DNA from 4 places in the Bacillus sp. KICET-3 genome. Region 1 is predicted to be linked to each of the others. Evidence: riboswitches for the same ligand, from Rfam matches in the RefSeq annotation. Region 1 holds a riboswitch; each other region holds the start of a gene.
The links. A riboswitch is a leader RNA that binds a small molecule or an ion and turns the genes downstream of it on or off. The one in region 1 is predicted to bind S-adenosylmethionine.
Positions count from the first base shown of each region.

Region 2: linked by a shared signal. The riboswitch ahead of R5H20_RS17815 (MetQ/NlpA family ABC transporter substrate-binding protein) and the one ahead of R5H20_RS05140 (methionine ABC transporter ATP-binding protein) in region 1 are both predicted to bind S-adenosylmethionine.
Region 3: linked by a shared signal. The riboswitch ahead of metN (methionine ABC transporter ATP-binding protein MetN) and the one ahead of R5H20_RS05140 (methionine ABC transporter ATP-binding protein) in region 1 are both predicted to bind S-adenosylmethionine.
Region 4: linked by a shared signal. The riboswitch ahead of R5H20_RS11980 (M20 metallopeptidase family protein) and the one ahead of R5H20_RS05140 (methionine ABC transporter ATP-binding protein) in region 1 are both predicted to bind S-adenosylmethionine.

Region 1 covers NZ_CP137345.1:1,032,131-1,039,566, reverse strand. The annotation lists gene R5H20_RS05165 (alpha/beta hydrolase family protein) at 1-426, shown strand, start outside; gene R5H20_RS05160 (hypothetical protein) at 475-822, shown strand; gene R5H20_RS05155 (L-cystine transporter) at 866-2,251, opposite strand; gene R5H20_RS05150 (MetQ/NlpA family ABC transporter substrate-binding protein) at 2,382-3,197, opposite strand; gene R5H20_RS05145 (methionine ABC transporter permease) at 3,216-3,866, opposite strand; gene R5H20_RS05140 (methionine ABC transporter ATP-binding protein) at 3,868-4,872, opposite strand; SAM riboswitch class I at 4,970-5,085, opposite strand; gene cspB (cold shock-like protein CspB) at 5,417-5,617, shown strand; gene R5H20_RS05130 (ABC transporter permease) at 5,724-6,665, opposite strand; gene R5H20_RS05125 (ABC transporter ATP-binding protein) at 6,646-7,436, opposite strand, start outside.
Region 2 covers NZ_CP137345.1:3,500,189-3,507,624, forward strand. The annotation lists gene R5H20_RS17805 (DUF4257 domain-containing protein) at 1-194, opposite strand, end outside; gene R5H20_RS17810 (MDR family MFS transporter) at 409-1,587, opposite strand; gene R5H20_RS17815 (MetQ/NlpA family ABC transporter substrate-binding protein) at 1,716-2,537, opposite strand; SAM riboswitch class I at 2,594-2,701, opposite strand; gene R5H20_RS17820 (TetR/AcrR family transcriptional regulator) at 2,915-3,532, opposite strand; gene cyoE (heme o synthase) at 3,658-4,581, shown strand; gene R5H20_RS17830 (ABC transporter permease) at 4,707-6,038, opposite strand; gene R5H20_RS17835 (ABC transporter ATP-binding protein) at 6,028-6,726, opposite strand; gene R5H20_RS17840 (hypothetical protein) at 6,742-7,436, opposite strand, start outside.
Region 3 covers NZ_CP137345.1:3,748,285-3,755,720, reverse strand. The annotation lists gene R5H20_RS19275 (acyl-CoA dehydrogenase family protein) at 1-1,736, shown strand, start outside; gene R5H20_RS19270 (arsenate reductase family protein) at 1,855-2,211, shown strand; gene gcvH (glycine cleavage system protein GcvH) at 2,272-2,655, shown strand; gene R5H20_RS19260 (YusG family protein) at 2,711-2,947, shown strand; gene R5H20_RS19255 (toprim domain-containing protein) at 3,022-3,363, shown strand; gene R5H20_RS19250 (thioredoxin family protein) at 3,393-3,701, shown strand; gene R5H20_RS19245 (SCP2 sterol-binding domain-containing protein) at 3,820-4,167, shown strand; SAM riboswitch class I at 4,369-4,475, shown strand; gene metN (methionine ABC transporter ATP-binding protein MetN) at 4,582-5,607, shown strand; gene R5H20_RS19235 (methionine ABC transporter permease) at 5,600-6,268, shown strand; gene metQ (methionine ABC transporter substrate-binding lipoprotein MetQ) at 6,282-7,112, shown strand; gene R5H20_RS19225 (carboxymuconolactone decarboxylase family protein) at 7,202-7,436, shown strand, end outside.
Region 4 covers NZ_CP137345.1:2,347,847-2,355,282, forward strand. The annotation lists gene R5H20_RS11960 (aliphatic sulfonate ABC transporter substrate-binding protein) at 1-710, opposite strand, end outside; gene R5H20_RS11965 (VOC family protein) at 733-1,548, opposite strand; partial or broken gene R5H20_RS11970 (M20/M25/M40 family metallo-hydrolase) at 1,556-1,757, opposite strand; partial or broken gene R5H20_RS11975 (chitosanase) at 2,222-2,433, opposite strand; SAM riboswitch class I at 2,729-2,832, shown strand; gene R5H20_RS11980 (M20 metallopeptidase family protein) at 2,943-4,139, shown strand; partial or broken gene R5H20_RS11985 (UV damage repair protein UvrX) at 4,195-4,561, opposite strand; partial or broken gene R5H20_RS11990 (Tn3 family transposase) at 4,921-5,199, shown strand; gene R5H20_RS11995 (hypothetical protein) at 5,884-6,396, shown strand; gene R5H20_RS12000 (carbonic anhydrase) at 7,429-7,436, opposite strand, start outside.

The DNA.
Region 1 (7,436 bases):
TGCTGCACGGGAGACATCCCGAGTATTTCCGTGCTGTCGTTGATATATTCGGGGTCAGCAACCAGCAACCTGTTTACGTTTTACACATCTGTTCCGGCGTTCTGGCGCCCTCTTATGGAGAAATGGGTCGGACATCCGGAGCGCGATCAGGAAAAAATGACAGCCGATTCTCCGATCACATATCTCGAGAATATGACACGGCCGATGCTGATCATCCAAGGCGCAAATGATCCCCGCGTTGTCAAGGAAGAATCCGACCAGATTGTAGACCAGCTGAAGGATCTGGGAAGGGATATTGACTACCTTGTCATGGAAGATGAGGGGCACGGCTTTTCCAAACAGGAAAACAAAGTGATGGCTTTTACCGCTATTTTCAGCTTCTTTGAAAAACACCGGTTAAGCGCTGCCGCCGGAGCTTTAGAATAAAACAAAGACGGTCGGGGGATGGTAATACATAAAAAGGAGGTTAACCATTTGTTCAGAAGAAGAACCGGCATTCACCCCGCTGTTTTAGTTCTCGGATCTGCCGCGCTGACGATGGCTTTTTCATCGGAAATCCGCAAGAGGGTCGCAAGCATGTTTGCAGGCCGAATAAACGGACAGCGTCTGAAAAGCTCAGCGAAAGACATGATGATGAATCCGGCCGATTTGATCAAGCAGGCATTCAATCCCGGAAGCCAAATGCAAAGCGGTCAAGGCAGCCCACAGCATCAGGCGGATCATAACGCCAATCAAGATTCATCAAGCTTCACGACCGCAAATCAAACTAATGCGCCATTTCATGACGAGCAGCCGTGGAGCCAAACAAACCGCACATATTAGCAAAAAACCCGCACACGCTTAAACAAGCGGTGCGGGTCCTTTTTTAGATTTCAGCTTCGATAATATTTGTGCGGTCATGATACGTGTCTGTTTCAAGCTCCTTTGTCACCTTACTTGTGACAAGGCCGGACGTCATGCTGCCGCTGACATTAAGTGCCGTACGCCCCATATCGATGAGCGGTTCGACTGAAATCAGCAATCCTGCAAGCGCAACCGGCATATTTAAAGCCGATAAGACGAGAAGCGCCGCAAATGTAGCACCGCCGCCGACGCCTGCTACACCGAAAGAGCTGATGGCAACAACGGCAATCACGGTGATGAGGAATGACGGATCAAGCGGATTTTGGCCAATCGTCGGCGCGATCATGATCGCAAGCATCGCGGGATATATCCCTGCACAGCCGTTTTGGCCGATCGACAGGCCGAATGAACCGGCAAAGTTTGCGATTCCTTCAGGAACACCGAGGCTTCTTTGCGTTTTAATGTTCAAAGGCAAAGCGCCTGCGCTTGATCTTGAAGTGAACGCAAAAATGAGCACCGGCAATGCTTTTTTCAAGTATGTCACAGGATTCAGTCCGCTGATTGTAATCAGCAGCAAATGAATGATGAACATCACGATCAGCGCCACATAAGACGCGAGTACAAATTTCCCGAGCTTGACGATGCTGTCGAGATCGCTTGTGGCGATCGTATTTGTCATAATCGCCAATACCCCGTAAGGTGTCAGCCTCAAAATCAGTGTCACAACACGCATGACGATCGCATAGACGGCATCAACCATTTTTTTAAAGAGCTCTGCTTGCTCAGGCTGTTTTTTCTTGACGCCAAGGTATGCCATCCCCAGAATTGCGGCGAAAATAACGACCGCGATCGTTGATGTCGGTCTTGCCCCCGTAAAGTCTAAGAATGGATTTCCCGGTAGCAGCTCGACAATCTGCTGAGGAAGCGTTTTGGCTTCCATCGCCTGCGATTTTTGTTCCAATTCAGCGCCTCTCGAAGTTTCTGCACTGCCCTGGTCAACATGGACGGCCTTGAGATCAAAAGAAAGCGCTGATGCAATTCCCACCGCCGCGGCGACAGCAGTCGTTGCAATCAGAATGCCGATGATAAGGCCGCTGATTTTCCCGATGTTATTTGTCAATTTAAGTTTTGTAAAAGCCCCTAAAATCGAGATGAAAACAAGCGGCATAACAACCATCTGCAAAAACTTGACATAGCCGCTGCCGGCAATGTTGTACCAATCTGATGTCTGAGTCAGCGTTTCTGAAGACGAACCATATATAAAATGCAAAGCAAACCCAAAGACAATTCCGAGCCCCAGAGCGGTAAACACTCTCTTGGAAAACGAAACATGTTTTTTTTGCATCATATAAAGGAGCGCCATCAGGCCAAGCATGACGAGAATATTTATAATAACGAAAAATGCCATAATAACAAAAGCACCCCCAGAATTTTTTTACATTAGAAAACTATAGTATAATAAAGCTTATTGGTCAAGTAGGAATTAACGATATTCACCATTCTTTACAATCGTATGATCGGAGCACGGCGAAAAGTTGTTATTCCCCGATTTCTTTAAGCGGAACAAACGTTGGAAGCTGAGCTCCTTTGAATTCTTTTTTGATAAATTCGGCAGTATCGTCAGACTGATACAATTTGACAATCTTTTGTAAATCTTCGCTGTTCCGGTCTTCTGTTCTGGCGGCGATGATATTGATGTACGGCGTAGCTGTTTCGTCTTCAAGCTCAATCGAATCTTTGACCGGATTCAGCCCGGCATCGACCGCGATTCCGTTATTGATGACAGAGGCAGCAACATCGGGAAGCGCCCGCGGCGTCTGTTCTGCGGCTACTGTCGTGATCTCAAGCTTCTTGGGATTTTTCTTGATCGCATCAAGCGTACCATTGCCGTCAAAGCCGTCTTTCAATTGCAGCAAACCGGCCTGCTGCAGGAGAAGAAGCGCTCTTCCCATGTTTGTCGCTTCACTCGGAACTGCGATTTTTGCGCCGTCTGGAATGTCCTTAACCGATTTGTAATGATCCGAATAAATGCCCATCGGCGCGATGATTGTCGTCCCGACCGGTGATAAATCAAGATTGCGCTCTTTTTTAAATGAATTGAAATAGGATATCGTCTGAAAGGCGTTTGCGTCAATGTCTCCGCTTGCCAAGGCCATATTCGGCTGAACATAGTCCGAATATTTGACGATTTCAATTTTCAAGCCTTCCTTTTCGGCTTTTTTCTTCACATAATCCCATACCCTTGTATCCGTCCCGCTGACACCGATTTTAATGGTTCCGCTTTCCGAATTTGAGCATCCGGCAAACACACTTATAATGAAAAGAAAAATCGTAATAAAAGCAAATTTTTTCATAGCTGCATACCTCTCTTTTTATCGTCTTCTTAATTTTTTGGACAGCACATTCCCTGATGACTGCAATCCTTGAACAACAATGACAAGTATCGCCACCGTCACGATCATCGTCATGGTATCAAATCTCTGGTAGCCGTATGTAATCGCCAAATCCCCAAGCCCGCCGGCGCCTATTGCTCCTGCCATCGCTGAAGCCCCGACCAAGCCTACAGTCGCAACTGTAAAGCTTAACACTAAAGAACCAAGTGCTTCCGGAATCAAAAACCGGAAAATGATCTGCCGCGGCGTCGCTCCCATTGCTTCGGCAGCTTCAATCACCCCCGGCTCCACTTCAAGCAGCGAATTTTCGACAAGCCTTGCGATATACGGTCCGGCATAAAACGTAAGCGGAACAACCGCCGCCCATGTCCCGATCGAAGTTCCCACAATCAGCCGCGTAATCGGAATCAAAGCGACCATTAAGATGATAAACGGAACAGATCGGAAAATATTGATGATGACATTAATCACCGTAAAAACCGCTGTATTTTCGAGGAGATGCCCCTTTCTTGTCACAACGAGGAGAATCCCGAGCGGAATACCGATAATGCTTGAAAACAGAAGCGAGAAAATCGTCATTTGAATCGTTTCGACCAGCGCGTCGATGATTTGGCCATATGTAACAAGCATGTCAATTAACCTCCTTGACTCGAATGTTTTCTGTTGCGACGAAATCGAGCGCCCGCCTGATTTCACCGTCCTCCCCCTGCAGTTCGACCGTCATGCTTCCAAAAGGAATTCCCTGCAGCTCCGTTATCGTTCCGTGTAGAATATTAACATCAACATCGAAACGCTTTGATACTTGGGAAAGCAACGGCCTTTCTGATGATTCCCCGACAAATTGAAATTGATAGAGATGCTTTTTATTTAATTTTTGGATCGACTCGGGAATCTCATGATCAATGGCCGAACGGATAAAATTTTTGGCCGTTTCCGTTTTCGGAGCGGAAAAAACGTCAAATACGCTGCCTGATTCAATGATTTTTCCTTTTTCAATCACCGCGACTTTGTCGCAAATTTCCCTTGCGACATTCATTTCATGGGTGATTAACAGAATCGTGATGTTGTATTGTTCATTGACGCGCTTTAACAGCTTGAGAATGTCGCTCGTCGTTTGCGGATCAAGCGCAGAGGTCGCTTCATCACAAAGCAGAACCTCCGGATTTGTCGCTAGTGCCCGTGCGATGCCGACCCGCTGTTTCTGCCCTCCTGAAAGCTGATCCGGATAGGCGCCGGCTTTGTCCTCGAGACCGACAAACCGAAGCAGCTCTGTCACCTTTTGTTTGATTTCGGCTTTCGGCGTTTTCACGAGCGCCAGCGGCGCTGCCACATTCGCAAAAATCGTTTTCGAATTTAAAAGATTAAAATGCTGAAAAACCATTCCGATTTTCCGTTTCACAGAACGTATTTCGCTTTTCGACAAGGACGTTAAATCCTGACCGCCTACCAAAACCTTTCCCGCCGTCGGTTTTTCCAGAAAATTAACGCAGCGGATCAGCGTGCTTTTGCCCGCTCCGCTAAATCCGATCACACCGTATATGTCTCCTTTATTAACATGAAGGTCTATGCCATTCAGCGCCCGGATTTTCTCTCCGCCTCTGTCATAGACCTTTTCAACTCCCTGAAATGTAATCATGGTCATCCCTCCGCTGTTTTTGAATAACAAAAAAGGCTTCCTCTTTTGAAAATAAGAAGAAGCCTTTAGACTCAGGTAAAATAGAGTGCATCCGCTCTTCTTATCTTCCAAGCCTAATATCGGCTTGTTGGAGTTGGCACAGTATTCTGTTTCGCACAGAACCCGCTGCCGAGGCTTCATAGGGCCAATTCCCTCCGCCTCTCTGAATAAGAAGTATGTTGTGTATGAAGTTTTACCTAACTTTACAGCTTCTTTGAGGTGTTGTCAATTGAATATTTAAAAATTTCAGGAAGATAGCACAGCCCGAATCAAAACTTTTACCGGTATGAACGCCTGCTGTTTTAAGAAAAATCTGCCGCCGCATATTTTTTCAAAAAAATTGCGTTTAACAGTTGTAATTTCGCTTAAACACTGGTAAAGTAAAGGTAATTATTTTTGTTCGAACTATCTTTAAGAAGAAAGTTTTGTAAGAGTTTTCGTCTTGGAAGTTTGTTTTAGAGCAAGAATAGTGAATTTAAGCGTTATCGCTTTAGGAGGAAATTTCATGCTAGAAGGTAAAGTAAAATGGTTCAACTCTGAAAAAGGTTTCGGATTCATCGAAGTTGAAGGACAAGACGATGTATTCGTTCATTTCTCTGCTATTCAAGGCGAAGGCTTCAAAACTTTGGAAGAAGGCCAATCTGTATCTTTCGAAATCGTTGAAGGAAACCGCGGACCGCAAGCTGCTAACGTAACAAAAGCGTAAGCTGTGAACCGCTGATCTTCATACGGGACTGCTGACTGAATGTCAGCAGTCTTTTATTTTAAAAAAGCCTCATGCCCGGAAAACAGGCGTGAGGCTTTTTTGCGGCTTATGAAGCGATGTCTCTCTTTGTGAATACACCGAAGGCGAGCACTTGAAAAACGATAAAATAGACAGCCAGCACCGCGATCGAGAATCCCAGCGTCATTCCTGAAACAAGCGGAACTCCGTCAAAGTATTGGGTGAGATCTGTGTTGGCAAATAAGATGTATTTCACCCAGTCAAATTTTACTGCGAGAAGATTTGTTACCGTACCGCCCACAGCTAAAAGGAAAATCGAAATGCCTACAGCAAGTGAACTGTTTCTGAAAACCGCTGAAATCATAAAGGCCATGGTCGACATCATCAAGAGCGAGATTGAATTCAGCAAATAGCTGCCGGCCAGGTGCAATAAAAGACTTTTTTCTTGAACGCTTCCGTTGGCATACACCAAGTGTACCTGGCTGCCATCACCCGCTCCGAACAAAGCAAGACCTGTAATGCCCGCGCTTGCAAACAATATGAAAAGCAAAGCCAATGCAAACAGCAGGACTGTTACATATTTTGCGAGCAGAATTTTAAAGCGGCTGATCGGCCGGATGACAAGCAGCTTCACCGTTCCCCAGCTGAATTCATTCGCAACGATTCCCGCCGCCACCGTAATCACAAACAGTCCGGCGAAGGAGATCACATCACTGGCATCGCTGATGAACGACAGTGCCGAATACTTTCCATCTTCCGGCAAATCATGCTTGATTCGATACTCATTAATCGCGGTCGATCTTTCGTAGCTTTTTTCAAGAGCCGGATTGCTGACTCCTTTAAGCTGTTCCTTCATATCCGCATTTTCCTGCGCCAGTTCCTTTTTCCAGTCTGCGTTTTGATCTGTCTCTCCGATCGTCTTTGTCAGAATGCCCAATCCGATCACAGATAGCAGCAATATCCCGATCATGAAGTATGTTCCTTTTCGGTTGAAAATCTTGATCCATTCATTAACGATGAGATTGAACATGCTGAGCCTCCCCCTTATCTGCGGTGATTTCCAGGAATCTGTCTTCCAATGATTTGTTAACGGCTTTTACTTCATATAAGCGGGCCCCGCTGTCGGTTAAATGTTTAATAAAATCAGGCACATCGTCTTTCCGGAGGCTGAGCTCAATGCCGTTTTCCGCTTTTTCAATTTTCATATCCCCGAAAGCCGCGGCCTGCCGTATCAGGGATTCAGTATCGTCAGCTTGAATATAATAGCGTTTTTCCTCATCGGCGGCAGGGACATGTACTTGCTGAATGTCGCGCAGTTTGCCGTTTTGAATGATCCCGATTCTGTCGCACATCAGCTCCATTTCTGAAAGCAGGTGGCTTGAAACGATGACCGCCATACCTTTTTCCCTTGCCAGCTTCCGCAAATAATCACGAATCTCCCGAATACCGGCCGGATCAAGACCGTTTGTGGGCTCATCAAGGATCAAGAGCTTCGGATCGTGCAGAAGGCTTTGGGCGAGACCGAGCCTTTGCCTCATACCTAAAGAGTATGTTTTGACCTTATCGTGGATTCTGTTCTTCAGTCCGACTAACTCGACGATTTCGTCAATTTTCTTTTTTGTCACGCCTTTTGTCATGCGCGCGTATTGCTGAAGGTTTTGATATCCCGTTAAAAATTTATACAGTTCAGGATTTTCAACGATCGCTCCGAGATGGCCGGCAGCCTGTTCAAAATGGTCTTTTACGCTTACTCCGCACACGGCGATCTCCCCGGCGGAGATGCTCATATGGCCGACAATCA
Region 2 (7,436 bases), 2.1 Mb from region 1:
GAGTCAGGTTCCGCAGATAAAACAAGCAAAATAGAGGCGACCATGCCGACAAGGATATCTTCAAAAAAGCCAAGATAGATAAATCGTTTCGTTGTTCTGGGTTTCTCAAGGCGGCCTCTTTTTTTAATGTGCCCGAGAACCCCCATAATCCCTCCAATCAAACAAGCAACCAACACTTGATGCAGCATCTTCATCACCTTCCTAAAGCCCTTAGTTTAGTCAAGCGACTTCAGGCCATCAAGCAGCCCCCCTAGACCCTTTGCGATGATTTTCGATACTACCACAGAAAATGTGTTCTGTCTCTGAAGAAAAAAAGCTTGTTTCTTCCATTATATGTGAAGAACGCAATGATAATCTTGATTCCTTCGATTCATTTTCACATAATTACATTTACCTATTTTTTCTATATCAGTCCTGGTGAACGGAGAGCTGCTTTTCTTTTCGTTCATATAAAAACGCTGTTCCAATGCTGACCAGCAATAAAACGATCAGCACGGCCAACAATACCTGCATGCTGAAGGCATCAACAAGCATTCCGCCAAACAGAGGCCCGATCATCCTGCCGCCTGTTGCCATACTGTTGACAAATCCTTGGTAAAATCCCTCTTTCCCCCGCGGAGCGAGGCGGTTGGCAATGGTCGGAACAGCCGGCCAGACAAGCATTTCCCCGAGCGTCAGCACAATCATCGCTCCAAGGAACGCCTGGAACGATTCGGCGGCGAAGAGAATGCCGTAAGCGAATATAAAGATGACAAAACCGATAACGATTTGTTTTTTTAGAGATTTGGCGAACCGTTTCACAAATAAGCCGATGACAGGCTGTCCCAACACGATGAGGGCGCCGTTTACAGTCCACAGCAGGCTGTACTTGCCGAGGGATATGCCAAGCTCCTGGGTATGTGAAGCGATTGTTGAAGACCATTGGGAATAAGCGACCCATCCGAGAAGATAGCCCGTACATACAAGCATAAGAGCTGAAAATCTTGATTTTCCGCTTCCTGCGGCAGCATGGTCTAAAACAGTTGACTGCACTGCGGGTTCTGTGCGGATGTGTCTGAAACCGAAAAACGCGATTGCGAAAAAAACGGCGTAAAGCATCGCATTGGCGAAAAAGACGTAGGCAAAGGAAAAGGATGCGACGATTCCTCCCAGCGCAGAGCCGACCGCAACTCCGGCATTTTGCGCTACATATACGGCATTAAAAGCCTTTCTTCCGCCCTCAGGCCAAACCGATCCGGCCATTGCATAACACGCCGGAAACACAACCCCTGATCCGAAGCCAGCGATTGCCAGCAGGACAATATAAGCGAACCAGTCATGAAAAAACACTAGGCCCGAAAGACTGGCAAACGTAATGACAATTCCGAGAATAACCGATTTAAACCCGCCGATTTTATCGAACAGAAAACCGCCGCACAAATTTCCGATGACATTTGCGCCGGAGTTCAGCATCAGCACAAACCCGGCTGCAGTTAAGGATTTGCCCAAATGCTGATGAATATAGATGGTGTTCAGCGGCCACAAAAAAGAAGCCCCCGTTACATTGATAAACATCCCGATGACCAGCAGCCATAGAGTACGCGGCATTGTTTGTTCCTTCTTTCTCATTTTCATTCCTTCTAGATTCTATTCGTTTTGGCCGTTTTTTTCAATTGATTGATTTTCGGTTTTGGCATAAAAAATCCCCTTTTTAGAAAAGGGGATTTCGCATTCGGTTATTCAGTCATCCATTTCGGCTTTCCAAACCCGGCAAATTCTTTGTCGATCGTTTCTTCGAAAGCCTTGGATTCGACCGCTTCTTTTAAATCTTTGGCGAATTGTTTATCCTTGTTTTTTCCGTCCACAACGACTTGGTTGCGATAGCGGTCAGGCATGTTTTCCAGCGCCAGGGCATCCTGCAATTTCATATTGGCGGAAAGTGCGAAATTGCCCGGCACGGCTGCGATGTCAAGATCCTCCACCGCCCTTGGCAAATTGGCGGATTCAAGCTGTTTAAATGTCAGCTTTTTCGGATTGTCCGTGATATCGCGTTCAGACGCCTTTAATGTATCGATGCCGTCTTTCAGTTGAATCAGCCCTTGATCCTTTAAGGTTAAAAACGCTCTGGCCGCATTGGCCGGATCATTTGGAATCGCCACTTCCGCACCCGGCTTGATGTCTTGCAGATGTTTGTACTTGGAAGAATAGAGTCCCATCGGCGCGGTCGGCACTGAAATCAGCGCCGCCAGATTTTTGTTGTTTTCTTTATTGTAAGCTTTCATAAAAACTTCATGCTGAAACAGATTGGCGTCAAGGTCGCCTTCGCTTAACGCCGTGTTCGGCTGTACATAGTCCGTAAACTCAATCGCTTCCACTTGATAGCCTTTTTTCTCGAGCTCAGGCTTGATCGCCTTTGTGACCATATCGTAGTACGGCCCTGCGGTGGCGCCGATTTTGATCGTCTTGCCTCCATTTGCCGCGCTGTTTCCGCATGCGGCCAGAAGTCCGATCATTCCCGCCAATACAAGTGAAGACCATAGCTTTGTCCATTTCTTCATTCCGTTCTCCCCCTTAACATAAAAAAAACTCTTTCAGCCCATCTGAAAGAGTTCCTCACTTATCTTTCAGAATGCGTCTGACATTCTGCTGGATTTAGCACCTTGCATATATGCAGGTTGCTGAGATTTCACAGGGCCAGTCCCTCCATCTCTCTTCATAAGCTACCTATTTGATTTTTGAATTCCTTTTATTTTACGTATGAATATTAAGATTTGCAAGAAGTTTTTTGCTTTTTCTCTTCAGCTTTTGCTTGTTGCTTTTCAACGTCACAGCGCTGTAAGGATTAAAAGCATACTCCGAAAAGTGATTGAATAGCTTATCTCTTTTAAAAAACCGCTCAAATTCCGGCATCTTATGTAAGGTTTTTTTCGTTTTTTTAATTCTCTTCCTTAATATGGGGCAGTAACATATTCCGCAATGATTTCCCATATAAATTTAGAGGCATAAGATCTTGATTTATATAATAGAATATCGCCATGCCATTTTCTAACGAAAGAATGGTCCATGCTATTTCGTCCGTTGATAGATCAGATTCGTAATTCTCACTTAACATCAATTCATTAATAGCTTTTGATATTTGTTTTACAGATTCAGTTATCATGCCGGACCATTTATGACGCACAGATTCTTCACGCATCGCATAAAGAAGAAATTCCATATTAAGCATGCTCAATGTTCGATTTTTCTGAGCGACTGAAAGGAAATATTTATCTATTGTTTCGATAAAATGTGAAAGCGATTGATGTTGCTTAATTACGTTGCGAATATTGTCCACATGCGCTTCCATTTGTTGTTCCAAAATGGTAAGAAATAGCTCTTCTTTGGAATGAAAATGAGCATAGAACGCACCCTTGCTAAATCCAGCATGTTCTGCAATTTTGTCAACAGTGGCTCCGTAAAAGCCCATTTGGGCAAAGATTTCTACCGCTGCTTCTAAAAGCAGCTTCCGTGTTTCTTTTTTTCGCTCCTCTTGGGTTAATCTTCTTCTGACCATTTGTCTTCCTCCTTTTTCACTTGACAAGCATACCACGCAGAATTAATATACCATATAGTATTTAAATTCCAACCAGTATAAAAACTGCAATTGAATGACGATCAAAAAGGGGAAGAGGGGGCGCAATGCAGACAGAAAAAAACCTTACACAGAAAAGGGCTTTATCAACCATTTTGGCTCAAACTATTAAATCAGGGATTATTAAGTCAAATTTGATCCCGATGTTTGCCGGACTAACTTTGTCATTATATACATACAAAATCGGCCCTGTTGAGAAACTTTCGGAAATAACCTTTGCTCTAATTGGCTCAATATTAGTAATGGGAGCGGCAGGCGCTTTTAATAACTTATATGACCGGGATATCGACTGTATCATGGAGAGAACCAAAAAAAGACCTACTGTAACAGGAGAAATAAAACCTAAAACAGTATTATGGCTCGGGATCTCCATGGCAGCAACCGGAATGTCATGTCTTTTATTAACAACTCCTCTTGCAGCATTTCTAGGGTTTTTAGGTTTATTTTTTTATATTGTCCCATATACGATGTGGAGCAAGAGAAGAACAATCTATAATACAGAAGTGGGAAGCATCTCTGGAGCAATGCCGCTTTTAATTGGTTGGTCGGCTATTCATCCAGACATTACACATCCTGCTGTTCTCGGTTTATTTATGATTGCGGTTATTTGGCAAATGCCGCATTTTTATTCAATCGCCATTCGTAAACACGATGAATATAAAGCTGCTAAGGTTCCAATGCTTCCCGTTGTCAAAGGCGTTAAAAGGACATATATACAAACCAATATTTATTTAATTGTTTTAACCGCAACAAGTTTTCTTCTCGGGCCATTAAGCCATGGTCTTATGTTATCAGCACTTCTTTTAAATGTTCTGTGGATTATTTTAAGCATTTTTGGTTACAAAAAGATGGAATCGGAGAAATGGGCAAAATTAATGTTTATTTATTCCCTGTTTCATATGACTGTCTTCTTTTCAACGGTAATTGCCTATTCTCTAACGGGCATTTTTTTGGAAGAAATTGATTTATAATGGTAAAAGGCTGCAACAATTTCTTCCCCATTCATCAAAACGCCAATACCCGTGTTTACAAAAAATGAATTTATATAGTCAGTTTTTTAAAAAAATAAAAAGCCGGCAATCCGCCGGCTTTCAAACTACAGCTCTCTTCTTAATGCTGTCAGCACGTTCGTTCTCGTCGCTTTGACGGCCGGATTCAAGCCTGACAGAATCGCTACTCCCATACTGATAACGCTCGCGATGATGACAAGGCTCACCGGAATATAGGAGAACGTGATGCTGAACTCCTGTGCGGTTCCTTCCCCTTGGGAAACGGATGACAAAATAACCGGGAGAATCTTGTTCACCAAAAAGCTGACGCCGTATGAAATGATGATGCCGACTACAGATCCGATAAAGCCGATATAGGCGCTTTCCATTAAAAACATTTTGCGGATGACGTTCGGGCTTGCGCCGATCGCTTTCATGATTCCGATCTCCTGGGTCCGCTCCGTGACGGCCATTGTCATCGTGTTGAAAATGCCGATCGCAGAAATCAATATGGCAATCACCCCGACGAAAATCAGTCCGATTTTAAAAGCCGTAAAAAACAGATTGATGCTGTCAAGTCTTTTGGTCACTGAATCGACGTAGAAGCCTTTGTCTTCCAAATCTTTCGTAAGCTGATCGACATGTTCAAAGTTGTCCGCATAGACTGTCAGTTCTTTTTCTATATCACCGCTGTCTTTATCCGCTTTCAGAAAATCGGTAATCCCTTTTTGCATGTCATTGCTGACATAGACGCTGGAATCCCTCACCCAATCATAAGAAGGTTTTTCCATTACCCCGACAATCTTAAAGTCATACGTTTTTTCCTTACCTTTTTCTCCTGTCTTTTCATCTAACTTTGCAATCTTTAATTCTATCGTCTTACCGAGAATGTCTTTTTCATATCCTTTAGGTTGTTTTACATCATCTGGATTGTTTTCTTGCTGCTTCTCAAAGTCTTTCGCTTCTTTTTTCGTCCACAGCTGATTGCCAAAATGATAGCCGACGACGATTTCATTCGGCGATTTCGCCACGCGGCCGCGGTCCAATTTAATGTTTGCTTTCTGCTCTGCAGCCATATCAGTAAGTGTAATATAACCAATTTGCCCATTGGTCCGATTGCCAAACTTGGCTTCTACAGGCACCATCACTTTTGTACGTTCGATAACGGCTGCTACATCGCCGCGTTTCTCAAATTCTTGTAAGTCTTTCTTCTGAACAGGCTTGTCGCCTTGCCCATCCTTGCCCATGACATCGATTTTCGTGACAATCTGCTCTCTCATCAGCTGATCGGTCATCGACTTTTGCAGCCCGAAGCCGACGGAGGCGAGCACGATTAAAAACGCGCAGGCTACTGTAGTGGCAAGTATCGTCATAAACACCCGAAGGCGGTTTTTCTTCATATTTCTTCTAATAAATTTCAACTGGTCCTTAAACTTCAACAGTCTCTTCCCCTTTCTCCAAAACGCCGTCAAATAAATGGAATTTCGTATCTGCGATGGACGCCACCTCATCATCGTGGGTGATGATGATAAACGTGATGCCTCTTTCTCTGTTGAGCTGCTTGATGAATTCAAGGATTTCCTGCTCTGTTTCAGAGTCAAGACTTCCTGTCGGCTCGTCCGCCAAAATGATCGACGGGTTTAAAATCAGCGCCCGCGCGATGCTGACCCGCTGCTGCTGTCCGCCGGAAAGCTCGTTCGGAAAATGGCCGGCGTGGTTTTCAAGACCGACCCTGTGCAGCATTTCTGTGACTTTTTGTTTCCGCTCTGACGGATGGACGCCTTTTAATGTCAGGGGCAGCTCAATATTTTCAAATGTCGTCAAGCTCGGAATCAGCTGAAAGCTTTGAAAGATAAAGCCGAAATTCTCAAGCCGGAATTTCGCCCACTCCTTTTCGCTGAATCCCGTCACATCCGTACCGCCGATAACGATCTTTCCTTTCGTCGGCGCGATATAGCCGGAAATCAAATTTAACAGCGTCGATTTCCCCGAGCCGCTCCGCCCGACGATGCAGGCGATTTCCCCTTTCTCGACGGTAAGTGAGACATCCTTCAATACCTTGATTTCATTTTCCCTCCCCTTTTTTCCGATTTTGAATGAATGGTGAATATGTTGAATGTCGATCATGTTCTCTCTCCTTTACTAATGCTTCATTTTTTTATAAATGGCAAAATAGCTGATGAAAAAGCCGATTACCGCGCCCAGAATCATGCCGAGCACATATCCTATCATTGACTCGCTGGCGCCGTATCCAAAATATCCAAATGAGAGAATACTGGCGATAATGACAAATATGTGAATCGGCCGATCAAGCTGTTTCCATAAGAAAAAGCTGCCGCTTCGCTCGCTCGGATGTTTCACAAAGCTGATATATCCGATAACATAAAACAAAATGCCCATAGCAGCCGGAATCAGCAAAATATATTTTGAATCCGTGACCCACACCGGATTGACATAAATAATCGGAATCATATACTGAAAAATTTGAGAATCAATAATTGGCAATTGATCCCAAAACAGCTCCCTTCCTATAATGACTCTGAGATTTAGAGCAGGTATAACCACAATTAAAAAAGGCAAAATCGTAACCGTAAAAGATGTTAAAAGCTGCGCAAACAGATTGCCTGTCAGCGCTCCTGCGGCCATGACAAGAGAATACGCCATCAAACTGATGATCATTGAACCAATCATAAAGTGGTCGAAAAACTCGACGCTGCCGGGCTTGAGAAGGATGATCAACAGTTTTGACAACAGGTAGCCAAGCAGCTGGGCGCCTACTAAAACCGTTCCGCCCATCCAAAATTTCGTATGAAACACCTGGCCTCTGGAATACGGCA
Region 3 (7,436 bases), 1.9 Mb from region 1:
AAGACGTAACAGCGGATCAAATGTTCACACCGGAAGATTTCACAGACGAACATAAAATGATCGCCAAAACGACGGAAGATTATATTCTCGGCGATGTTTTGCCTTATATCGACGACATTGAAAACCACAATTTCGACCATTCTGTCAAGCTGCTGAGAAAAGCAGGCGAGCTTGGACTGCTCGGCGCCGATGTCCCGGAAGAGTTCGGCGGCCTCGGCTTAGATAAAATCAGCTCGGCATTGATCACGGAAAAGTTTTCAAGAGCGGGCAGCTTCTCTCTGTCGTATGGCGCCCATGTCGGGATCGGAACACTGCCGATCGTATTCTTCGGTACAGAGGAGCAAAAGGAAAAGTATTTGCCTTCGCTTGCATCAGGCGAAAAAATTGCCGCCTATGCATTAACAGAACCGGGTTCGGGGTCTGACGCACTGGGGGCGAAGACGACGGCCGTTTTGAATGAGGCCGGTACACACTATATCCTGAACGGGGAAAAACAGTGGATTACCAACTCCGCTTTCGCTGATATATTTGTCGTCTATGCGAAAATAGACGGAGAACATTTTTCGGCATTCATTGTTGAAAAAGACTATCCTGGCGTCTCAACCGGTCCGGAAGAGAAAAAAATGGGCATTAAAGGCTCATCAACCCGGACGCTCATTTTAGACCAGGTGCACGTTCCGAAAGAAAACCTGCTGGGAGAGGCGGGAAAAGGACACGTCATCGCCTTCAATATTTTGAATATCGGCCGCTACAAGCTGGCTGTCGGGACGATCGGCGCTTCCAAACGGGTGATCGAGCTTTCCGCCGCTTACGCCAATCAGCGCCGCCAGTTTCAGACGCCGATTTCCAGCTTTAGTTTAATCGGCGAAAAGATCGCGAATATGTCTGCAAAATTGTATGCGATGGAAAGCTCTGTTTATCGGACAGTCGGGCTTTTTGAAGACAAAATGGGCACCCTTTCTGCCGAAGATCAACAGGACGGCCGCCAGGTGGCAAAATCGATCGCCGAATATGCAATCGAATGCTCATTAAATAAAGTGTTCGGCTCGGAAACGCTTGATTATATAGTCGACGAAGGCGTCCAAATCCACGGCGGATATGGTTTCATGCAGGAATACGAAGTTGAGCGTGCTTACCGCGACTCAAGAATCAACCGGATTTTTGAAGGAACAAATGAAATCAACCGCCTGATCGTTCCGGGCACATACTTGAAAAAAGCCTTGAAAGGAGAACTGCCGCTTTTTGAAAAAGCAAAGGCGCTTCAGGAAGAGCTGATGATGCTTATGCCTGAAGAACCGGGAGACGGCGTATTGGATCAGGAAAAGTACCTGCTGAAAAACGCCAAAAAGATCGCGCTCCTCATCGCAGGCCTGGCCGCGCAAAAATACGGAAAGGCTATTGATAATGAACAGGAAATTCTGGTCAACATCGCAGATATTGTCAGCCAGGTGTATGCAATGGAATCGGCCGTCTTAAGAACAGAAAAAGCCGTCATTGACGCAGGCGAAGAAAAAAATGCGCAAAAAATTCTGTACACGCAGATTTTCACACAGGAAGCCTTTCAAGAGATTGAAAGTCATGCAAAAGAATCCTTGATTGCGATGGAATCCGGCGATTCGCTGCGGATGATGCTTTCCGCTCTACGCAAATTGACCCGCTTTACACCTGTCAATGTCATTGAGAAAAAACGCCGGGCCGCCAAGGAAGTCTTTCAAGCGGAGAAATTCATCGTGTAAAGCCATAAGCCCCGCCCATCGAGCGGGGCTTTGCAGTGCTTTTAGAATAAAGCAACGTTTTAGGTTTTTAAAACGATCTGTGTTAAAATAGCCTCGATTAACCGAGAGGGGTGAATATATGGCTTTAGACTTTTATTGGTACCCGAAATGCGGGACGTGCCGAAAAGCGAAAAAATGGCTTGAAGACCACGGCAAAGAGGTAAACGGGATACATATCGCCGAACAGCCGCCCAGCAAGGAAAAGCTGAAGGAGCTCTATGAAAAAAGCGGACTTGAATTAAAAAAATTCTTTAACACAAGCGGGCAGAAGTACCGCGAGCTTGGCTTAAAGGATAAGCTTCAGGGGATGTCAGAGGAGGAACAGCTCGAACTGCTGGCTTCGGACGGAATGCTGATCAAGCGCCCGATTACGACTGACGGCAAGAAGGTAACGGTCGGTTTTAAAGAAGATGAATTTAAGACATACTGGTTATAATGCATGAAAATGTGATATCTTCAATGTAAGAGAATGAAAACAATATATGGAGGGGTTAGCATGAGCACACCAAAAGAACTGCGTTATTCCGAAGAGCATGAATGGGTCAAAACAGAAGGGGACAAAGTGAGAATCGGGATTACCGATTTCGCTCAATCCGAGCTTGGAGACATCGTCTTTGTCGAGCTTCCTGAAGTAGGAGACGAAATTAAAGCGGACGAGCCTTTTGGAAGCGTCGAGTCTGTAAAAACCGTATCCGAATTATATGCTCCGATCAACGGGAAAGTTGTTGAAGTGAACGAAGATTTAGATGATAACCCGGAATTTGTAAATGAATCTCCATATGAAAAGGCATGGATGATTGTCGTTGAACCTGCTGACGCTTCAGAAATTGACAGCCTGATGACAGCAGAACAGTATGACGAAATGATTAAAGAAGACTGATTTTAGGATAATCACCCGTCATTTGGATACTCTAGGAGATAAGGGGGGTGTCCAATTGACGCTGGGAAAAGAGAAAATCGATATAACAGAACATGTTCAAGGCCGTTTTGAAAATGGCGGCATGCAGCTGTATCATGAGAATGAACCGATCGGCCGCATGACCGGCATGGATCAATACGATTTAAAGTCCGGATACTCATTCCAGAATCAAAAATTTTACAAAATGGCTGATACTGTAAAGAAACCGGACGCAAAATATGTGGATTGTGATGATCATCAAGGCTGGTGTTAATCGGCTCAGGCGGTGAAAGTGTTCACTGCCTTTTTTTTGAAATGAATCTATTTTTCTCTCAAAAGGTGATCTAAGTGCCAATAAATGGAAAAGTAATAATCGTTGAAGGGAAATCCGATAAGCTGAAAGTAAAGCATGTCATCGAAGAGCCCCTTGACATCATCTGCACAAATGGAACGATCAGTCTATCCAAACTCGATGAGTTTGCCGAAACTCTGTATGATCAAGACGTCTATATTTTGGTTGATGCCGATGATTCCGGCGAAAAGCTGCGCAGGCAGCTGAAAAGGGAATTGCCAGAAGCGTCCCATTTATACATTGACAAGGTTTACAAGGAAGTCGCTGCTGCACCTTATCATCACGTAGCAGAGATCCTTTTCCGGGCCGATATCCGGGTAAACGCAAAATTTTTATGATAAGAAAGTATTGAGGTGCGGTTCAACTTATGCAGGAATTTGAGGAACGAGATCTAAAACAGCTTGGCCGGCAAACATGTCTTTTGTATTTATATACTCCATTCTGCGGAACCTGCCAGCTAGCAGGCAGAATGCTGGAAGTCGTTGATGAAATGCTTCCGGATGTCCCTTTCTATAAAAATAATCTCAATTATTCCCCGACATTCGCCAAAGAGAATCAAATTGAAAGCGTGCCATGCTTTATTGTTTACAAAAATGGCCGCATCGTCAAAAAAGAATACGCTTTTCATTCTGTTTCTTACTTATATGATACGATTAAACAAAATGCTGTTGATTAAGGGCGTTTTTGACATATTTCTCGGGAAATAACCTTCAAACTTGTCGAGCAAATCATAAAGGACTCCCGCTGTATACAGAGAATCTGTATGTATGACCAATTGACGGGAGGTTATACAGTTGGAGAAAATAGGATTGGTAGAAAGAGAGGATCGGGCTCCTTTTTTAAAACCTCTATTATCCACAACAGCTTTGCTGATCACCTTTCAAGGAGAAAAAGAAGCTTTCACATTAATGATTAATGAGCAGGGGGAAATGGAAAAATCTTCGCCTGTTGAAAAAGCTCATTTGACTTTTTTTGGAGAGCAAAGCGAGATTATTGACCTTCTTCACGGGGACATTTCATTACAGCAGCTCGTTCAGCGCGGCAGTGTCAAAGTCAAAGGCTCTTTCAGGGCTTTATTGAAGCTTGAAGCGATTTTATGGCTGACAGACGGGTTCTTCAAAAACAGCGACCTTCATTCATAAACATTCAGATGTTGAAAAATTGACATATTTCACTCCGTATGATCTGGACGGCGGGCTGGCGGAGCCCGCCTCTTTTTGGTTTTTTAGATACAGAAGCTGGTAGGACATTTGTCTCACGAAAAATAGTTGACAACTATTTTTCCACATGATATCCTACTTGAAGAATTCCGATCATCATTATCAAAAATAAAATATATGATTCTCTTATCAAGAGAGGTGGAGGGAAGTGCCCTATGAAACCCGGCAACCATCAACAGTCGTTGAAATGGTGCCAATTCACGCGAAGCGTATGCTTTGAAAGATGAGAGAAAGGCCGAGCTTTTCAAAAGCCTTTCTGCTCATGTGTGCAGAAAGGCTTTTTTTCATCAATATGATTGGACCTCGAAGAATAGAGCAAGAAAGCAGGTGATGACTTTGATAAATCTTCAGCATGTTTCAAAGGTTTATCGGTCAAAGCATGGAGATGTCAATGCTGTCCAAGATGTCACCCTTGCAATCAAAAAAGGTGAAATCTTCGGAATTATTGGATATAGCGGAGCCGGAAAAAGCTCCTTGATCCGCCTCTTGAACGGACTGGAAAAGCCGACATCCGGAACCGTTGAGGTAGCGGGCAGAACGATCAGCCAAATTAAAGGGAAGAAGCTGAGGGAAGCGCGGCAGGAAATCAGCATGATCTTTCAGCATTTCAACCTTTTATGGTCGAGAACGGTCCGCGACAATATCGCGTTTCCGCTGGAAATTGCCGGCGTGAAAAAAGAAAAACGCTTAAAACGGGTTGATGAACTGATTAAGCTCGTCGGTCTTGAAGGAAAGGAAAATGCTTATCCTTCCCAGCTGAGCGGAGGCCAGAAGCAGCGTGTGGGCATTGCAAGAGCGCTCGCCAACAATCCGAAAGTACTCCTTTGTGATGAAGCGACATCTGCGCTTGATCCGCAGACGACTGACTCGATCCTGGGTCTTCTGTCTGATATCAACGAAAGATTGGGGCTGACGATCGTCATGATCACCCATGAAATGCACGTCATCAGGAAAATCTGCCACAGAGTGGCGGTCATGGAGAACGGAAGGGTTGTTGAAGAAGGCGATGTACTGAACGTGTTCAGGAAGCCGAAGGAAGACATGACAAAACGCTTTGTCCAGCAGGTGACAGAACCGGAAGAGACAAAGGAAACCTTGAAACACTTCCTTGAGGAAACGAAAACCGGTCAGACGATTCAGCTTACATTTGTCGGCGAAGCCGCCGAATCGCCGCTTATCACCCAGATCATCCGGAAATTTGATGTTGAAGTCAATATTCTTCAAGGGAAAATTTCGCAGACTCAAGACGGCGCATACGGCTCCCTATTCATTCATGTGGACGGGGATGCGGGCGAAGTCAGCAGAGTGGTCGAGTTCATCAAGAGCCGTCAGGTAGAAGCAGAGGTGATCACAAATGTTTGAAAAATGGTTTCCTAATGTGAATATGGAGAACCTGTGGAATGCGACATACGAAACGGTTTATATGACAGGGATATCGCTTTTGTTTGCGTTTATCATCGGGATTATTCTCGGTTTGCTGCTGTACTTAACATCCAAGGGAAATATATGGCAAAACAAGGCGGTAAACGCCGTGATTGCAGCGGTCGTCAATGTATTCCGGTCCATCCCGTTTATTATATTAATTATCATTTTGCTCAGCTTTACAAAAATAATAATGGGAACCATTTTGGGGCCGAACGCAGCTTTGCCGGCATTGATTGTCGCCTCAGCTCCGTTTTATGCCCGGCTAGTGGAAATCGCTTTGCGGGAAGTCGATAAAGGCGTGATCGAAGCGGCGAAATCAATGGGGGCGAAAACGTCGACAATCATTTTCAAAGTTCTTCTGCCGGAATCAATGCCCGCTCTTATTTCAGGCATCACGGTCACGGCGATCGCGCTTATCGGTTCAACAGCTATGGCAGGCGCGATCGGTTCCGGAGGACTAGGCAACCTTGCATATGTCGACGGGTTTCAAATGAATAACACCGATATTATTGTAATTGCAACCATCTTTATTTTAGCCATCGTATTTATCATCCAATTTATTGGAGATTTCATAACAAACAAATTAGACAAACGTTAGGGAGGCTATCCAAATGAAAAAAGGTTTATTAACTGCTTTGTTCATTATTTTTGCCGGCATTTTGGCCGCCTGCGGATCTTCAAGCAGCCAAGGCGATCAGGACAGCAAAGTCATCACTGTCGGAGCGACGCCGACACCTCATGCGGAAATTCTTGAACAGGCAAAACCGCTTTTGAAGGAAAAAGGCTATGACCTGCAAATCAAGAAATTTACCGACTACAAGCTGATCAACAAGGCGCTCGCGTCCAAAGATCTTGACGCAAACTACTTCCAGCACGTTCCGTATCTTGAACAGGAAATGAAAGAAAACAAAGATTACAAACTTGCGAATGTCGGTGCGGTTCACCTTGAGCCATTCGGCATCTACTCCAAAAAGTATAAATCGTTGAAAGAGCTTCCTGAGGGAGCGAAGATTATCATGAGCAACAACGCCGCTGAGCAGGGCCGCATGCTGACAATGCTTGAAAATGCCGGTCTGATCAAATTAAAATCCGGTATAGAAAAAGTCAACGCGACGGTGAAAGACATCACGGAAAACAAGAAAAACCTGAAAATCGAAAACAATATCACGCCGGAAATGACAGCAAAAGCTTATGAAGCCAATGAAGCTGACGCCGTGTTCATCAATGTGAACTATGCGATCCAAAACAAGCTGAACCCGAAAACGGACTCCATCGAGCTTGAGTCTCCTAAAGACAATCCTTACGCGAACATTATCGCTGTTCGCAAAGGTGATGAAGACTCTGCCAAAATCAAAGCGCTGATGGAAGTATTGCACTCAGATAAAATCAAAGAATTCATTGACAAAAAATATGAAGGATCAGTTCTTCCTGTAACAGAATAAAAATGAAACCCCGGTTTGTTTAAAACCGGGGTTTTTTTGGCGCGTATTTTGCAAAAAGTTGTCCATAATAAAGAAAAAATCTAACACAAATGGAGGAAGCGCACGTGAACCAGCAGGAATCAGAAGGCATCATCGAATCGGCATTGCATGAGTATAAAGCGGGAATCGGCATCTTTTCAGAAAAAATGCCCGGGATTGCCGCCAAATACAATGAGTTTACACAAGAATGTTTTAAAAAAGGAGCACTCAGTGAAAAAGAAAAGCAGCTGATCGCTCTCGGCATCAGCATCAGCTCACAGGATGAATATTGCATCATCTACCATG
Region 4 (7,436 bases), 1.3 Mb from region 1:
GGGTGATTTTTTGAGAAATCGGGGGTAGCATAATAGAATGTACGGTTTGGATAGCCATAATCCTTATTCTCTGTAAATGTAATGGTGTCAAGTTCTGTTTCTATACCAGCAAAAAAAGGATCATAGGAAGCAAGAGCATCTACTTCTTTTGTTTCAAAAAGAGAACGGCCTTGTGCAGCATCTTCTGGATATACCCATTGAACATCATCAGCTGATAAACCAACTGATTCAAGTGCAAGAACTGTTAAGTAATGGTGGTTTCCGCCTTTTAAAACGCCTATTTTCTTGCCCTTTAATTGTTCAATGGATGTAATCCCTGAATCTTTCAAAACCATTAAACCAACACCTTCAGGATTTGGAGCATCTGCCCCAGCATAAACAAGAGGTTTACCAGATGCTTGGGCAAAAATCCCTGATCCATCAGCAGCGTGACCAAAATCAATAGACTTAGAATAGATTCCTTCTAATAATGTGCCCCCGTGTGTGAAAAGTTTCCATTCTACTTTGTAACCGTCTTTCTCTAACGCTTCTTCTAAAAATCCACTTTCCTTTAGGATATTTAATGTATTTCCTTTTTGATAACCAATTTTTATGACTTTTGTATCTTTACTATCTGAACTTGTTTTTGATGATCCGCAACCAGTGATTATAAGTAATGCTGACATTAATAGAACAAATCCTAGGACTAATTTTGATTTTTTTATAATCATTGATATACATTCCCCTTTTTACTTATTTTTTTGAAAATCTATATATAGAACCCATTACTTGAAAATCTCCTTCATGATCTGAATCTGTAAATTCAACTAAAAATGGCTTTTCTCCTCGATTTTTTAGAGTTTGTGAAACTATCCCGTCTCCAATTGGACTGTAAAATACTATATCCCCACCGTCTAGTTTTAATCGTTGACCGTTGGCGTTTAACGATTCATCAACAAATGGTTCTTCAGTTTTTAAGTTTAAATAGTTGGACCACTTTTCAATTGCACCCTTGAAATCTGGGACTGCAAATGCAACTGATGATAACGAAATGTTCCCTTTTGGATGCTCAGCGATAACAGATCGATTTATTAAATTCTGTTTACGATCATCATCTTTTTCGCCCCATTCTATAAAAAATGGTAATTCAAGCTTTTCACCGGATTTCCCAACATGTAGCAGCTCCCAACTAACAATGCTGCCATCAGGTCTTCTTCTACTGAATGGGGAAGGACCATATACTTCTAAGCCTAAACTTCGAAAACGCTCTGCCTCGGCCTCTAAATCAGTTGATCGAAGAGCTATTCTTGATAAGCCTTCCACAAAATTTTCATTTTGAAATGTCTTCCTTAAGCTGTATTTAATATCAGCAGCTGACTCTACTAATTGTGGATCATACACACCAATCAATTCTATGTAGCTTAAATCGAAATAACTAAGGGAGTTATACGTACCAAGGTATTCATGTTTGCCTCCTTCTACTGCGTATAGCCCCAATTTGTTGTATTCTTCAATCGCTTTTAATGGACTGTTTACAAAATGTACGAGATGATCAAATCGAAATCCCATAATCATTCTCCTCTCCGTCATCGCTCAATACTTTTGCTACTCCTAGTAAGCTTGATGTATTATGACCATTATGGCCACAAGCGTGCATTACCCCTTCGATTGTGGATTTATAGGACACTTTTTTCATCTTGAATCGGCAATGCATCAAAATCTGCTCGAAATGCGATAGTTTTCCCTGGCTTGACACTTTCAATGATGCCAATTACACCATTTCTTCATAACGATTTTGAAGTTCTTTTATAGAAATCAATTTCCAACTCTTCCACCAACCTATCTTTAGTGTTTATAACCATATTTAATAAACAAAAAAGGATGCAGAAATGAATGAAATAATCAATCATTTCTGCATCCTTTGGTTGACCAATCAGATGTCTCTTAATTTAGAACTTTCACAATGTTTATTAATAATTGATATTAAACCAACTAAACCCATTAATCAAGTAGGTTTAATGATTTTTTTAATTTTATAGGGGTAGCTCCAGCGATGCTATTTTACGCCAAGAATAAATGGCTGCAGTAAAAAACACTTACTTGCTCAGATCGGTTCATGCACCTTAACCCCCGCCAAAATAACATGGCGGGGGGTTATTTTAACAGGTCAGGCCATACGGGACAGCAGTGTATTCTGGCTGCAAGAGCCAAAGGGTGCAGCCGGTTTCGTTCCCCTCGCTGCCTACTTGATGGCGAAATCACCGTATTCTTTTGATTGAACATGTATCGGTCCGTTTAGATTGTAGTTGTTCGACTTGAGATAGAGCGAAACACATCCACACGGGCAACCGATTCTCTCCACACATCTCGGGTGTCGGGATCCGCCGGATTCATCAGGTCATCATAGCGTACGTCCAAGAATTTATTTAGCCATTTCTTCTCATCTAGATTGTTCTATATGCCTTATCGCTCCATCCCACGTTATATTTTTTCTCCCATCGTTTTGATGATTTCCGTCTGATCAGAAAATACTCATTTTGCATCATTATCCCAAATGGGAAACTTTGTATAATTTTCCTGAAGTATATGTTAACATACAGTAAAATCCGGTCAAGTCATTTTTAAAAATTTTCTATCAAGTACAATTATTTCTGTTGAATTTTTTAGCTACAGCAGTTTCTGAGGGCACTCTAAGTTAAAAAATAGGATTGACACCCAGAACTTTTCGGTCTATCCTTACAACTAATATTTCTTATCAAGATTGGTGGAGGGAATGGCCCTGCGAAGCCAAAGCAACAGGCTGCAAGCCGCAGTACTGTGCTAATTCCAGGTGTTTGTCACCGAAGATAAGAAGAGCGGAAGCTTAAAAAAGGCCCTCTTCTATTCGGAAGGGGTCTTTTTTAAAGGTAAAATCCGACTAATTACATTGGAAATGTCAAGATTATTACACAGGAGGCTACATGATGGAGACCATGAAGCAGACACTTGCAGAGGTACATGCAGAATTGGAAAGTGATTTCGCAGAAGTCGTCGAATGGCGGCGATATCTGCATCAGCATCCTGAATTAAGTTTTCAGGAGACGAAAACCGCCCGTTTCATCGCCGATAAGCTGCGCAGCTTCGGCTACGAAGATATCCAGACAGAAATCGGCGGGTATGGCATCGTCGCATCGCTGTCAGGGAAAGAGGCAGGACCTACGATTGCCCTCAGAGCTGATTTCGATGCCCTGCCGATAGAGGATGAGAAAGAAACACCCTATCGATCCAAAACACCTGGCGTGATGCACGCTTGCGGACATGACGGCCATACTGCTGCTTTGCTGGGGACTGCCAAAGCATTGATCAAGCATAAAGACAGCCTGAAAGGCAAAGTTGTCTTCCTGTTCCAGCCTGCTGAGGAAGTACCGCCCGGCGGTGCCAAGGCAATGATTGAAGATGGCGCACTTGACGGTGTCGATTATGTTTATGGTGCTCATCTTAACTCTGCTGCCCCTGTCGGGAAGATCGGCGTTGGTGAAGGAGTCAAAATGGCCGCAGTGGATAAATTTGCGATCACCATCCAAGGAAAAGGCGGTCATGGCGCAGCACCACAAGAGGCTGTCGATCCAATCGTCATCGGCAGTGATATCGTAAGTGCTTTGCAGAAAATTGTCAGCCGAAGAGTCAGCCCGCTGGAATCAGCAGTGGTGACTTTGGGTGTCTTCCAGTCAGGTAACGCATTCAATGTCATACCGGATACCGCCAAACTGGAAGGCACAGTCCGGACATTCAATGCCGACATCCGCAAGCAGGTCAGACAGCAAATAGAAGCCATCGTTTCTGGAATCACGAGCGGTTTCGATGCGACTTATTCTATCGATTACCTGCACGGCTATCCTGCGCTTTATAACCATCCAAAGGAAACTGCTTTTTTGCAGCGGCTATTCTCTGAACAATTCGGTGAAGAACAGTTAATAGAACTTGAAACCGGGATGGGAGCAGAGGATTTCGCTTATTACTTGCAGGAAAAACCCGGCAGCTTTTTTAAAGTCGGCTGCCGCAATGAGGATACAGCCACACACTATCCGCATCATCATCCAAAATTCGACATCGATGAGCGGGCATTGCTCATCACGGAGAAAGCATTCACGAAAATCGTATTCTCGCTATTGGGAAGCTAAAGAGGAAATGTCTTGAAGAAGAAAATTGCACTTATATTATTCGGCTTAGCGGCCACTATCGCAGCATTCTCCTTTCTATGCTTGGTGGTCCGCCGACAAGCTTTGATCGCAGACGGGCGGTTCCGGCGTTTGTATAAGAAACGGCTCGTAAAAGTGCCGATGAGCCATACCGTTCCCTTATACCGTCCATAACGTACCCGAGGATCCGCTTTTTTCTTGATTGGGGCGAAATAGATCGAGCTGGATCTGGTTATCATCCTGAATATTGGAAAGAGAAACGGAAATTTTTCGAACTGTTTTTCCTTCATAAAAGTGGTCAAATAATGTAAGGCATATGTGATAAAGATCAAGCGTGATATTTGAAGGGGCTTCAATTCCCCACCGAGCTCATCACGGCTGTATTCAATCCCGAGGCTTACAGCAGCCGTCTGTTCCTTTACTTCACCAGCCGGATGCAAAACTATAAGAGCTGGATATTTCCCGTTATCATCCATTTCATTTGGCAAATGAAGATTCCCAGACATATTCAAATTGTGCTTTTTAAATAGTACTTGTTTTTTCATATTGTTCTCCCCCATTTAATATCTTTAACTTAAGTCATCTTCCTTCGCAAACATCACTTGCCCTTTGTTAAATCGATCCTGGTAAGATTATTCCTCAATGTTAAACCATGGACCTGAAGCTTGAATGACAGTCCAAAGTTTTTCTGGAAGCTCAAGCTCGCTTACTTTTGACTTCTTAAGTGCTGTCTGAATTTCTACTTCTTTTCCATTCTGTACCTTTCTTCGGAAAACATGGGGAATTAAGAGAACGTGCTTTACAGGATCAGCTGCAGCGAGCAAGTGCATTAAGCATACTGATTAATGCCATTAGTGTTTGGAATGCCGTTTATCTATCCAAGGCTACGGATTTACTCCGAAGCAAAGGAACCTTACGGAAGGATTTATTAAAACACGTGTCTCCATTGGGTTGGGAGCATATCAACTTCCTTGGTGAATATCGCTTTGACCCAAAAGGGGCTACCACCTTAGAAACATTGCGGCCATTAAGTCAAGAATAGTAATCAGGCCGGTTACACGCTTAACGTGGTTAAAACCGGCTCTTTTTTGTATTCGGATTTCTTAACGTTGTAAATCCGCGTTTTGTTGGAGTGACCCCGTCCAGATCATCGGGAAGGCGTCCGTTTTTTCATGGCCATGTGTCGTAGGCTGCGGCGGCCGACAGCTGGAGATGAACAGAAGCCGGACACGACCGAAAGGCGGGCGGTATTCCTGTGCAGAAAAGAATAAAAAGGCAGACTCTTGGAAAAAGAGTCTGCCTTTTTATTGCATGTTAGGCGGATACTCCACCTTCAGCAACGTTAAGGGAGGTCTTATTTTTATATCATTCCTATTTTATTAACGTCCTCTTTTAAGTCACTGAAAAAATAGATTGTTTGGATCATGTTGAAAAACAATTGTGATTTTGTCCTGGCAGAAGTAAAGTGCACTATTCATTTTATTAAATAAGCCCCGATTGTTCTATATGCCTTATCACTCTACCCCATGTTATATTCTTTCTCCCCCCCGTTTTGATGATTTTCGTCTGATCAGAAAATACCCATTTCGCATCATTATTCTAAATTTGAAAATTTGTATACTTATCCCCAAGGAAAGGGGGAGATGGATCCGGAAACGATAAACAAGTTGTCTGTTGTTTGCCTATTGATTTAACACTCATTTAAAAATCTCGAGGAGGAAATGGATTGAAGAAAAAGATAATCGCGCCCATCACCGCTATGATGATCGCTTCTTCCTGTCTGCCGGTTTTTGCCCATGCTAAAGAAAAAGAGGCTGACCGCACTGTTTCATCTGCACCGAACGTTAAAGAAACAATGAGTCTTAAACAATTTAAGCCAAGCGCTGCTGCTGTTAATTTCAACGTGAATTTTGACGTCCTCGGCATAGCAAATTCAATTCGAGATGCGGTTGTGCAAAATGCGAATCGAAGCGGTTTTGTCAAAAACATGATGGAATCTACCTTTTACGCTGCGGGACAGCGTTATAATGTCATGGTATTTAATTTAAGCCAGGAATACGAAGATCACTTCAATGGAGTCAAATTCTATGGATCCGCCGTTCTGAACGGAGTGGTGTACGGCATCTGGGTGTTTGAAAGCGGAGAATTCACCAACAAAGGCGACGGCGGCTGGGATAACTGGGCTTTCAGAGGCTGGTTTAACAGAGATGGGAAACATGTCACATTTTATAAGCCGTAAAACGCCAAAGAGGTGTGCATTCTTATCAACTGCACACCTTTTCTTATTTTGTTGAAAGCAATTTTAAGGCGTTCTCTTTTCCGCTCAGAAGTCGCCGTACCGCGGACGGTCACCTAAAGGATCTTCGGCGGCTCTCCCCCGCCATCGGTGTGAAAACGCCAGGCGTTTAAGGTCCATCTATCATGGCTGGAAACTGGACCTGAACGAAAGCTGCATCGATAGAGGGCAGGCGGCCTCCAGGAATGCCCTGCCGTCGCCCAGACAGTTGAAATCCATCCGGTTCTTAGATACTCTTACTGTTTTTAACAATAGAGTTTCATTCCAATCATCTTTTAATTGAAATTCGTTTTTTAAGAATTCTACCAGCAGGCAGCAAGTCACACGCCACTGTGATTATAAGCATGTTTGATAAAATTAACAGGGCCTTTAGTCTTTTCATTTCTTCCTCCTTAAGAGCGGCAAGGGGTTGCAACAAGGTCCTTTCTATTGTTGTCAATATCATGTTCTTGATTTTTCCATGAGCGCGATGCCAGTATTGTCGGTGCATCTGCGGACCCCGTCTTGTTTTTTCGGACTTCACCATTTATGCCAGGATTCAAACGTTTTTGATTTATTCCTAGAGACCATAGCGTCATGTCCCACTCCAATAGCCCAGCATTATAACGGAAAATCATTCCAATCTAGAGACTATTTTAACAGATTTGTCTTTATTTCCGGTCTTTAAATAGATCTGGATAATCTATAAAAAAATTAATTTGGAGGAGCTTTCTGGTCAGCGCAATGATATTAAGCCTTTGTTTGATTGTAGAGTGTCATTCAATTCATGGCATAAAGAATCGCTCTAAATCAATTTAACTCTATATTCGAACTGTTACTTTTAAGTGCTTTTTTAGCTGTACGAAATTGCGATCTATAACCCAGTTTTCCCCGTCCAACAAAAAGCTATATCAGCCTGTGCTTGTATACAAGGACCGGAATCGCTCTCACAGCCTTAAAGAAAAATGGAGCCGAGTCATCTTCGGCTCCATTTTTCTAGTAGT